DNA from 3 places in the Halalkalibacter sp. AB-rgal2 genome. Region 1 is predicted to be linked to each of the others. Evidence: predicted binding sites of a transcription regulator. Region 1 holds the regulator's gene; each other region holds the start of a gene.
The links. The regulator Rex, encoded in region 1, represses fermentation and respiration genes when NADH is low (regulators of the CRP and FNR family bind a similar motif). The targets are predictions, from matches to a motif close to TTGTGAAATATTTCACAA.
Positions count from the first base shown of each region.

Region 1 (4,223 bases):
TACCCTCCTGCATGAAAATCACCAGTCACCTTTCCCCATCCTGCAGATAACCAAGACCACCCTAAATATAATCGTAAGAACACCATAATTCCAGCAGCAATTTTGTTTTCTCTTAAAAATTGACCAAACATGTTAGATTCCTCCCTTTATTATGCTCAATATTTCACATATAATTGTGAAGTCTTTCACATTCCCTTTACACTTACAGTATAGTTCATTGTCATACCATTGGCTATAGATTCTGAGCATTGTTCAAACTTTGTTCAATATTTCACAAACTTATTGATATTCTGTTGCTCATGTCGTGCCACTCTTGTCCCTCAAAAGCCAGAATAAAGGAATGAGGAAGCCGTATACAGCCTGTCATCATTCTAGCAGCGGAGCTCCACAGAGAGCCATTTGGTAATCCTCATACTGCTAAAAGACGAAATACTCGTTGCTTAAGGAGTAAAGGGAATTCCTATTCCGCTAATCTAGTAAAATAAGGCCAAATTGAGTAAGAAAAGTGGATATAGAGGAATGAGGAAGCCGTATGCAGCCTATTATTCACCTTTCCCCCACACCACGGATATGGAGGCCACTGAAAAAGTGAAAATCACACTTTTTCAGTGACCTTTAAGTAATGTGCATAGCCGTTGCCTTGCAATGAGTGGGTTTCTCATAGCAAGATGCGCAACGAGTGAAGCGCTCGCTTGTCAAATAAAAGGCACAGAAAAAGTTGATTTGTCTTTTTCTGTGCCCTCTCTTATTCCTTTTTTCTTTAACTTTTATTCCAGGCTTCTAATTATACGGTTTCCTTATTCTCTTCCTCTGCCTGTTCTCTTTCCTTCTCAGCCTTTAACACCTTACGATACGTAATCTTCGAAATCCAAATACTGAATTCATATAATAACAGCAGTGGTAACGTCACCATCAAATGAGAGATAAATTCTGGCGGTGTAATAAATCCTGCTACGATTAGTAATAGAAAATACGCAAACTTTCTAACTTGCTTCAGAAAGTCTGGTGTTAACAACCCAAGTCGTGTAAAGAACATCACAACGACTGGCAGTTGAAATAATGCGCCAAATGGTAATGTTACTTGAAATAAAAAAGAAAAATACTCATTAATACCATACTGTTCCGTAATTCCTAGTCTCTCCGATAAGTTGCTCATAAACTGTACTAAAAAAGGAAACAACACAAAGTAGGCAAACGAAATACCTGTAAGTAATAAAAAAAACGCAAATGGAATATATGCGAGCGTCGCCTTCTGTTCGTTCTCATGTAAACCTGGCTTAATAAACGCCCACAACTGATACAAAATGACCGGAAACGTTAAAATCAGTGCACCTGCAAAGGCAAACGTCATAAAAATACGAATAGGATCGGTCATTTTAAACGCGTTCATGGGCAAATCTTGTGCTGTCGGTGTACTTTGTAAATATGTGATTAACGGAGTAGCTAAAAAGAAGCCGGCAATGAGAGCGATTGTGAAGAATACGAGCGTAATGACTATTCTACGTCTTAGCTCCACAATATGATCCATTACCGACATGTCTCTTCGATTCATCTATATACCCTTCCTACTAGGCTTTGTCATTATTGTTGTTCTTCTTATCTTCATCTTCATCTGCAAGCCCTTTTGTTGCATTCTTAAATTCACGTAACGTGTTTCCCGCTGCTTTTCCAAGCTCAGGTAACTTCTTCGGACCGAAAATGATTAAAGCGACAATAGCAATTAATGCAATACTACCTGCACCTAATCCCATAGGTACACCTCCTTGTCCATCCTATTATACAGGATAATGCTTCAAAAAATAAACCAATGCTTGTAATTCTACAGAAAGATCAATGTGGTGCACTCGTACCGTGTCTGGCACATCCAATCGCGCTGGAGTAAAATTTAAAATTCCCTTAATGCCAATCTCAACAAGCTCATCAGCGATTCTTTGCGCTACTGCAACCGGAACCGTTAAAATGGCAACCGATACTTCATTTGGATCTATATGCTTCATATCATCGAAATGGCGTATCGTAACACCGCCTACCTCTGTGCCAATTTTCGATTTATCCACATCATAGGCCATCACAATTTGTGTATTATTATTCTTAGAGAAGTTATATTGCAAAAAAGCCGTACCGAGGTTTCCGACTCCTACTAAAATGACCTTCGTTAATTCGTCCTGATCTAACGTTTTTCGGAAAAAGGACAATAAATAGTTTACATTGTATCCATATCCCTTTTTCCCAAGAGCACCGAAATAAGAAAAGTCCCGACGAATGGTTGCAGAGTCTACTTTCACAGCTTCACTTAATTCCGTAGACGACACTCGCTGCTTCCCCGAAGCTTGTAAATTCTCAAGAAAGCGGTAATAAAGTGGGAGACGTTTAGCTGTTGCTTGTGGAATTTTTGTATGATCCGTATTCATTCAATGCCTCCCCCTTCTCTAAATTTAACTAATCATTTCTTAGCTATTGTACACTAATTCACAATTACTTGTCATTCGTTTACTTCGTTGTTCAACAAGTTGTTGAAAGATGCATTCTACGTTACACTAAAAGTGCGAGAACAAGTAACTATGATGAGATGAGAGAAGGAATATTCAAATGATCATTTTACAATGTAACAACCTTTCAAAATCATTCGGCGTTGAACCGATTTTATCATCTATAAAGCTAGAAATTCAAACTGGTGACCGTGTTGGGCTTGTCGGACGTAATGGTGCGGGTAAATCAACGTTACTAAAAATTATAGCCGGACAGCTTTCTTATGACAGTGGCGATTTAATGATGCCAAAAGGAATTGATATTGGTTATTTGGCTCAGGATACTGGCTTAGAATCAAACCTGTCTATTTGGGATGAAATGCTTGCGGTTTTTAAACCATTACAAGAAATGGAGCGCCATATAAGGTCAATGGAAGAACAAATGGCCAATCCATCCATACTAGCCAATAACACAAAATACGAGAAACTCCTTAAAGATTACGATGAAAAACAGCTTCAATTTAAAGACCAAGGTGGCTTTCAATACGAAGCTGATATTCGCAGTGTACTAGCAGGCATGAACTTTGCCGACTTCGATTACGCAACAAAAATTTCGAATTTATCCGGTGGACAAAAAACAAGATTAGCTCTAGCAAAACTACTATTAACGAAGCCTGATCTCCTCATTTTAGATGAGCCAACGAACCATCTAGATATTGAAACACTCACATGGTTAGAACATTATTTAGCAGGCTACAAAGGGGCTATTCTAATCGTTTCCCACGATCGGTATTTCCTAGACCGAATCGTTACTCAGGTCGTTGAAATTTCAAGGACATTAACAAAGAAATACACCGGAAACTATAGTGACTATTTAGATGAAAAAGCTAAACAATACGAGCTAGAGCTGAAGCAATTCGAAAAGCAGCAAGGTGAGATTTCCAAGCTAGAGGAATTTATTCAACGTAATATCGCTCGTGCCTCAACAACAAAGAGAGCGCAAAGCAGAAGAAAACAGCTACAGCGTATGGACAAGCTTGATCGGCCAGCTGGTTCAGAGAAGTCAGCTTCTTTTTCCTTTAATATCGAACGTCAAAGTGGGAATGAAGTACTTCGAGTTAACCAATTGCATATTTCATACGATGAAAGCACGATTTTCAGTCAATTGAACCTTGCCATCAACCGTGGAGAGAGCGTCGCGTTAATTGGACCGAACGGCGCTGGAAAGTCGACATTATTAAAGGCGATTATGAACAAGCTGCCAACAGAGCAAGGAACGATACATCTTGGAAGCAATGTTCGAGCGGGCTATTACGACCAAGAGCAAGCCAATTTAAAGTCCAATAAGCTTGTTCTGCATGAACTATGGGACGAGCATCACCTTCTTCCTGAGAAGGAAATACGGACTGTTTTAGGTAACTTCTTATTTAGTGGCGATGATGTTCTGAAGCCGGTCTCAACGTTGAGTGGTGGAGAAAAAGCTAGATTAGCATTAGCAAAGCTCATGATGCAAAAGGCAAACTTCCTCATTCTGGATGAGCCAACGAACCATCTCGACCTCGACGCTAAGGAAGTGCTTGAAAATGCCCTTATCGATTATCCAGGAACGCTTTTATTCGTTTCACATGATCGCTACTTTCTTAATCGACTTGCTACTCGGATGGTCGAGCTAGACCAAGGTCAAATAACTGATTACCTCGGTGATTATGATTATTATGTTGAGAAGAAGGAAGAAACGAAACAACGAGAGCTCTT
Region 1 is NZ_JBGUAV010000014.1:70,554-74,776, forward strand. Features, by position in the region: gene ACERJO_RS12485 (DoxX family protein) at 1-131, opposite strand, end outside; gene tatC (twin-arginine translocase subunit TatC) at 785-1,552, opposite strand; gene ACERJO_RS12495 (twin-arginine translocase TatA/TatE family subunit) at 1,569-1,751, opposite strand; gene ACERJO_RS12500 (redox-sensing transcriptional repressor Rex) at 1,776-2,411, opposite strand; gene ACERJO_RS12505 (ABC-F family ATP-binding cassette domain-containing protein) at 2,590-4,223, shown strand, end outside.

Region 2 (4,223 bases), on a different contig from region 1:
GTATACTTTCGAAAGAGGTTCAAAGCTTTCCTATCTTTTGCAACAGATGAATAATAAGCTAGAAAGCTAGCAGAAATAAACAAAACACTGACAAGACTTAGAACAATAATCGACCATGCAAACGGGCTTGTAAATAACCCAATATAATCGAGCTCAATCCGCCCTGATGACGTTGTATGAATAAAACCACCTTGGGACACAATTAACGCTGTCGTTAAAGACGCCGGAATAAGGACACCAGTTATACCATACATAAGTGTATATCCGACATGACCTTTCTTTGTCCCATACGTGCCAAATGCATAATAGCTACCACGTAGCGCCAATAAAATAATCGATATACTAATTGGAATTAAGAGAACTGTACCAAAATAGTAAGCTGTACTTGGAAAAAAACCGATCATCCCAACAAAGAAAAACACAAGAAAGACATTTGTAATCTCCCAAACAGGGGATAAGTAACGTTGAATGACCGTATTCACAATATGGTTCTTCTTCGTCACAATCGTAAATGCATTAAAGAAGCCTGCTCCAAAGTCAATGGAAGCAATAATGACATAGCCAAAAAGGAATAGCCACAAGACGGAAATCCCTATAATTTCAACGGTCATTTTGCAATACCTCCCTTGGCGTCAGTCTGCCTTTCTAATTCTTTTTCAACTGGGTTATTTTTAAACATTCTCGATAATACAACACCCGTACCCACAACTAAAATAAGGTAAAGCACGGCAAAAGCAATAAACATCACCCATACATATGGTGAATCAGTTGCCCCTTCGGCCGTTGTCATATATCCTCTCATAATCCACGGCTGTCGACCCATTTCAGCAAACCACCACCCTGCTTGAATGGCAAGCATCGCCAATGGACCTGAGGCAACAAGCAACCGTCGGAATAATTTCGTCTTAATAAACGACCAGTTGCGATAAAGGGCCACTATATAGAAAAGTGCCAACGCCGTTAACCCTATTCCAATCGTAATCATCATGTCAAAAAAGTAATGCACGATATACGGAGGATGATATTCCTCTGGAAACTGATCAAGGCCGACCACTTCACCTGTAAAGTTACTATGCACTAAAAAGCTTAGCGCATATGGAATACGAATCGCATATTTAACTTCATTCGTTTCCGTCAACACCCCATACAGCACGAGTGGAGCTTCTTCTTCTGTCTCAAAGTGCCATTCCGCAGCAGCAAGCTTCTCAGGTTGATACTCAGCTAAGAACTTCCCTGAAAAGTCACCAACAACGGCTGTCGCGATCGAAAAGATAAGAGCCACTTTCATCGTTAACGCAAGTCCTTTACGGTGATACTCGTGACGATTTCCCTTTAATAGATGATAAGCGGCAATTGAGGCTAGAACAAAGGCAGTAGTCATATATGCTGATGTGAGCACATGTCCAACCTTCGTTGGCATCGCTGGATTAAACATCGCCAAAAACGGCTGAATATTGGTCAATTGTCCATCAACTAACGCAAAGCCTTGTGGCGTATTCATAAAGGCATTAACAGACGTAATAAATAATGCCGACATCGCTCCGCCGATTAATACTGGAATTAAGAGCATAAAATGTTTAAATGGATTTTTAAAACGGTCCCACGTATATAAGTAAATTCCTAAGAAAATGGCTTCAAAGAAAAACGCAAAAGTCTCCATAAATAATGGTAACGCAATAAGCTGACCAGCAAATTCCATAAAGCTAGGCCATAAAAGCGCTAACTGGAGAGCAATCGCCGTTCCGGTCACAACCCCAACCGCAACTGTAATCACATACCCTCGTGCCCAGCGTTTTGCCATAAGCAAATAATGCTCATCATTCCTCTTTAAGCCGAGCCAGTGAGCAATAAGTATCAAAATTGGTACACCCACACCGAGAGTTGCATAGATGACATGTACTGACAATGTCATCATCGTTAAATATCGACTAAATTCAACTGAATCCATCTTCTCTCCTCCTTGTCCTCTCCCTTTCATAAGCAGAAGATACTACCTATTGTATAACGGAAATGTATGTGAAAAATATCACAAATCAAACAATTTTGTTACAAAGGAGTGATGAATTTATGACATAAGAAAACTGCGATAGCATCTTTTCTTATAAGTGTTGTGCCGAGCCGTTCATAGGGTGTAGCTCATCAATGCGTGATCACTACTTTTGCGAACCTACTTGCATAGGGACAACCAACAAAGTTAATCCTCATTCCTCTAAATAAGAGAAAAAACATTTCCTGAAAAGAAAATGTAGCCCTCATTCCGCTATTTTGGCTTTTATGGCTCCTTTTGGACTCATTTATCTTAAATAGAGGAATGAGGAACCGCATAGAGCACGTGACCTTTGCCCCCCGCTTCTTCACTGAGTGGTTCCGATAGCTCCTTCGGTTATTCTCACAATTCCTTCCATGAATTTTATAAATTTTGATTATGTAAGAAAAGCACGATAGCGTCTTTTCTTAATACAGAAAGACATGTTAACCATTTACCCGTTAACATGTCTTTCTAACCACACTATATCAATTAAGTTCCACATAAAGTCTGATATGGACGATCCGATGGTGCTGGTGGCTGACAATATTTCGTTAATTCCATAGAATAATCATATGGTTTCTCTAATACATGAAGAAGCTGTTTCATAACATCATAATCATCATCTTCTACAGCCGCTGCCAACGCTTCCTCTACACGATGATTACGTGGGATGACCACAGGGTTGGACTTTTGCATTCGTTCCTGAACGATTTCCTCAGAATGACCTTGTTTAGCTAACCGCTCCATCCATTGCTTATGCCATGCTTGGAAGGACTTCGTTTCGAATAATGCTTCTTCATCTAATTGACCCAATGTTAGCGCTCTAAATGTATTCGTATAATCAGCTTCATGGGTATCCATCATTTTCAAAAGACTGTTAATAAGCTCTTGATCGCCATCTTCTCCATCTACCAACCCTAGCTTCTTTCTCATTCCAGTTAACCATTCTTCTTGAAAGGATTCTGAGAATGTCGCAATCGCCCCTTCCGCTAGCTTAACTGCTTGCTCCTTGTCCTCATGTAACAAAGGGAGGATCGCTTCTGCCAACCTTGCCAAACCCCAGGCAGCCATATATGGTTGATTTCCATATGCATAACGCCCTTGTCGATCAATCGAACTATATACAGTCGTAGGGTCATACTTATCAATAAATGCGCATGGTCCATAATCAATCGTCTCACCGCTTATCGCCACGTTATCCGTATTCATCACACCATGCACAAATCCAACGAGCTGCCATTTTGCAACTAAACTTGCCTGTTTTTTTATAACTTCTTCTAATAAACGCAAATAACGTTGATGATTATCAGCAATATAAGCAAAATGCCGATCAATTGTATAGTCCGCTAAAGCTTGCAGATCATTCTTCTCACCAAACTGAGCAATATATTGAAAGGTTCCTACACGAATATGACTAGCTGCAACTCTTGTTAAAATGGCTCCATCTAACTCCGTTTCGCGATATACTAGTTCCCCCGTCTTCACAACAGCTAAGCTGCGACTTGTCGGAATACCTAATGCGTACATCGCTTCACTTATCATATATTCACGTAACATCGGACCTAGTGAAGCTCGACCATCACCTCCACGTGAATATGGTGTCCGCCCAGCTCCCTTCAGTTGAATATCTACTCGTTCTCCAGTTGGTGTCACTTGTTCACCTAAGAGAATCGCCCGACCATCTCCAAGCATTGTGAAATGCCCGAATTGGTGACCTGCATAGGCTTGTGCAATGGGGTCAGACCCCGGTGGAAATTGATTCCCTGCGAATATTTGTGCAGCTTCTTCCCCTTTTAATTCGCTAGCCTCTAACCTTAATTCTTCAGACAGACGTTCATTTACGATTACTAATTCAGGTGACGGGACGGGTGTTGGCTTTTGATGTGAATAAAATGAATTTGGTAACTTTGTATAGCTGTGATCTAGGTTCCAACCATGTTCGATAGTCATAACGACTCCTTTCAGCTTCATGAAATTGATCATTAAAGTATGATCTTTGCAATTGTAGAATGCCCTTTATTATACGCGAACATTTCATATAAAAATTATACGTCATCTTTCCAACTTCCCTATGATATAATGCTTACAAACGACTATTAGTTTTTAGGGGGGGATGCGATGCAAATACTCAAGTATGTTACTAATAGTATTCCATACAATGATCTATATTTAAATCAATATGGTTCTGAGCTTT
Region 2 is NZ_JBGUAV010000005.1:52,460-56,682, reverse strand. Features, by position in the region: gene ACERJO_RS05980 (cytochrome d ubiquinol oxidase subunit II) at 1-611, opposite strand, end outside; gene ACERJO_RS05975 (cytochrome ubiquinol oxidase subunit I) at 608-1,948, opposite strand; gene ACERJO_RS05970 (protein adenylyltransferase SelO) at 2,519-3,979, opposite strand; gene ACERJO_RS05965 (AraC family transcriptional regulator) at 4,148-4,223, shown strand, end outside.
Region 2: the regulator Rex is predicted to act here: its motif matches at 2,015-2,032, upstream of ACERJO_RS05975 (cytochrome ubiquinol oxidase subunit I).

Region 3 (4,223 bases), on a different contig from region 1:
ACTTTCATCATCGCTTTCTATTTCTTAAGGAAAGGACACATCATTATTTCATCACAACACGATAATCAACCGATGACCAACACCGATTTACAAGGATAAAAAAGCTAGCCTTAAAGTTCTTCTCTTTAAGGCTAGCTATTATCGCTTATTGTTGCTTCTCAATAATGTCTTGAGCACGTTCTGTTGTCGCAGTAATTAATGACGCAATCTCCTCATTATCTTGCTTTAATGTTTCGATTGTTGCTGTTAGCTCCTCTAAACTAGCTGACGTTTCATATATAATATTAGCTAATGAACGTGTTGAAGAATCCACGTTTGTTGATTGTTCTTTTACTGTATCCGATAACGTATCAAACTCATCAAACTGCTGTACTAATTGTTGAATCGTACTCGTAATACCATCAAAGTTATTTTTCACAGTATGTGTTGACTGTAAAATCGTCTCAAACTGACTACTACTCAGCGATAGCTTATCAACCGTTAATCGATTTTGATCATTCACCTCATGTAAATTACTAGTAATTTTCTCCGTTGTCTGATGTGTAATATGAGCTAATTTCTTAATTTCATTCGCAACAACCGAGAAGCCTTTTCCAGCTTCTCCCGCTCTAGCTGCTTCAATGGAAGCATTTAAAGCTAGTAAATTAGTCTGCTCAGTTATTTCGCGAATATCGCTCGTAAAAGTTGTCGTTTCCTCAATTTTCTCAGTTAATATTTGAAAGGTCTGATTTAACTGACCAACAAACGTTTGTAACTCATTCATTGAAGATTGTAATCCAAGAATTAGCTTTTGACCTTCGTTCGCTTGGTCTGCTGTTGAATTCGTTTCACCTTTTAATTCTGTCGATTTTTCATTTAATTGATTCATCATTGTCAATATTTCCTGCGCATTCATTGATATTCCAATGACTTGTTCGCTTTGCGTTTGACTCCCTACAGCAATTTGGTTAATAGCTGTAGCCATTTCACTTTGTGATTCATTATTTGTTCTCAGCTTCTCATTAGCCTCCTTAACATTGCTCGTAATATCCTTTAGATCCGTTACGAGCAACTCTTTTTGAGATGATTCTTTACGGCTGGCCTCTTCTTCCTTCGTAAGCATTTCTTGTAATGTCAAAGATTGTTGATGATTAATTCGAATCATTCCATAGAGTACTAATCCCATTAGTATATAAATTAATAGGACAAAAGGTTGTAAAGAAGCATATATTTCATGTTGAGATTCCCCTATTGAAAATTCAATAAGAATCATCGCAAAACCTAGAACTAATCCAAAGATAAAAATCCGATGACGATAGTGGAAAGCAGAAAATAGTAAATAGAAAAAAGCGATGAATATAATTCCAAATCCCCCACCCAAAAAAAGCGAATATGATATCGTATATCCAGCAACAATGAGTATAAAGCTATATGGAAAAACAGCTGCTTTTTTAAATATGTATGAAACGACGAGAAAGGCTATTAATAATAAGAGCGCTTGACTTAAATAATAGATTCCTTTTCCCGTTTCTCCTTGCACAAAGGATAAAATAGCACCTGCTAAAATACTCATGGAAAAAATAATAAGCATCATTTTGTTCTTCACTTTGAAATCACGATTGATCATCTCTTGTACACGATTCATCTCTATTCTCCTTTGCGACTGGTATATGTGTATTAAATCATGCTACTATTTTACCACTCATTAATCTATTTGTCTTTTTTTTAAAAGATGTGGATAGTTTGTGAAAAATTGAGCAAACTTAACTTAAATCATTGGAAAAGTGATATACTCCATATATAGTACGTTCACAATGAATGAAGGATGTGATGAAATGGCATACATTAAACTAAATCGAGTTGCTCTAATTGGAACAGGGTTTGTAGGGTCTAGTTATGCATTTTCACTTATTAATCAAGGCATAGTTGATGAGCTTATATTAATTGATTTAAATGAAGAAAAGGCAATCGGTGATGTCATGGATCTTAATCATGGAAAAGTCTTCGCACCTCAGCCTACACATGTGCGATTCGGAACATATGAGGATTGTTATAACGTAGACATCGTTGTCATATGTGCTGGAGCTAACCAAAAGCCTGGAGAAACAAGACTAGATCTTGTCGAGAAAAATGTAAATATATTCAAAAGCATTGTTGAACAAGTGATGGATAGTGGATTTGATGGTATTTTCTTAGTAGCAACAAACCCTGTTGACATTTTAACTTATGCCACTTGGAAGTTTAGCGGCTTACCTAAAGAGCGTGTTATTGGTTCTGGGACAACACTTGATACGGCTCGGCTCCGCTTTATGCTTGGTGAATATTTTAATGTGTCACCTACAAATGTACATGCTTATATTATTGGCGAGCATGGTGATAGTGAACTGCCTGTCTACAGTCTCGCTGATATTGGTGGAGTCCCTATTATGAAGATGATTAAACGTCACGAACAGTACAATATCGAGGATTTACTGCAGTTATTTGAGAATGTTAGAGATGCTGCTTATCACATTATTAGAGGAAAAGGCGCTACCTATTATGGCATTGCTATGGCATTAGTTCGTATTACGAAAGCGATTTTAAACAACGAAAATGCCATTCTGACTGTATCTGCCCACCTTGATGGACAATACAATGAAAAAGATGTCTATATTGGTGTTCCTACTATTATTAACCGCGAAGGAATTAGGGAAATCGTTGAGCTTGATTTAAATGAGGAAGAATCCATTGCTTTTCATAAAAGTGCTCACATTTTAAAAGATATACTTGCCCCCCACTTTAAAATAAACTAAAAAAGCATTCCATGAAAGTCGCTTCTAAAACAACGGGAGCTTAACCCTCCTGTTGTTTTTTTTCTGAAGAATTCGATGATAGGTATTGCGATAACATTTGTTTATTTTGTAAAATATCCTTCAATGTATACTGATCTAACACGTTTAAATAGGCTACCAACGCTTCATTTAAAACATGCTTCAAACCACATACCGGTGAAATGATACAATCATTTCGAGAAGCATCGAAACATTCCACTAAATGAAAATCATCCTCTGTTTTTCGCACAACTTTCCCGATATTCACTTCTTCCGGATCAATTGATAATCTGATTCCACCGTTTCTCCCTCTAATCGTTTCAATTATTCCCCACTTCCCTAGTTCATATGTGACTTTCATTAAATGATTTTTAGATATTTGATAGAAATCAGCAATCTCTTTTATATTAGAAAGCTCCTCTTTATCTTTTAATGCCAAATAAGTGAGTACTCGTAATGAGTAATCTGTATAATTCGTTAATCTCATAGTAAGCCCCTTATATACTACAATGTTTTTTGTAAGTGAAATTATCATAACATAGATCATTTTAAATTTATAATAACAACACTCGAAATGTGAACACTTTTTAAACATGTATATTAAATATTGCTTTTAATATTATTCCCTTTTACAATTAAAGATGTATTTAAAATATATGTTTAATGGAGGTTTATCATGTTATCGACAAAAACGATTAAAATTATTAAATCTACTGCGCAGATTTTAGCAAATAAAGGAGTTGATATTACAAGTCATTTTTATGAATCTATGTTTAATGAACACCCAGAGCTATTACATATTTTCAATCATGCAAATCAAAAAAAAGGACGACAACAAATCTCTTTGGCCAACACTGTCTATGCTGCAGCACAAAACATCGATCAGTTGGAAGTATTATTGCCAAAAGTAAAACAAATCGCTCATAAGCACCGAAGTTTACAAATAAAAGCTGAACATTATCCTATAGTAGGTAAATATTTATTAAAAGCTATTAAAGAAGTATTAGGTGATGCCGCTACTGAAGACATATTAGACGCATGGGAAGAAGCATATGGCGTTATTGCTCAAGTATTTATTGATGTGGAAAATGAAATGTATGAAGAAGCGGCTCAGCAAATAGGTGGATGGGATGGCTACAGAGCATTTAAAGTGATACGTAAACAAGTAGAAAGTAAATGTATTACTTCGTTTTACTTACAGCCAGTAGACCAGGGTGCTATCCCACACTTTAAACCGGGTCAATACGTTACAATTCGTGTACAACTACCTGGGGAGAATTATTTATCCAATCGACAATATAGTTTATCAGATGTACCTGGGAAACCGTACTTGCGTATATCTGTAAAGCGAGAAAACGAACACCAACCAGAAGGAAAAGTCTCGAATTATCTTCACGATCAAATTAACGTTGGGCACGAATTAGAATTAACAGC
Region 3 is NZ_JBGUAV010000009.1:121,223-125,445, reverse strand. Features, by position in the region: gene ACERJO_RS09775 (MFS transporter) at 1-99, shown strand, start outside; gene ACERJO_RS09770 (methyl-accepting chemotaxis protein) at 146-1,624, opposite strand; gene ACERJO_RS09765 (L-lactate dehydrogenase) at 1,815-2,771, shown strand; gene ACERJO_RS09760 (RrF2 family transcriptional regulator) at 2,812-3,276, opposite strand; gene hmpA (NO-inducible flavohemoprotein) at 3,466-4,223, shown strand, end outside.
Region 3: the regulator Rex is predicted to act here: its motif matches at 1,723-1,740, upstream of ACERJO_RS09765 (L-lactate dehydrogenase).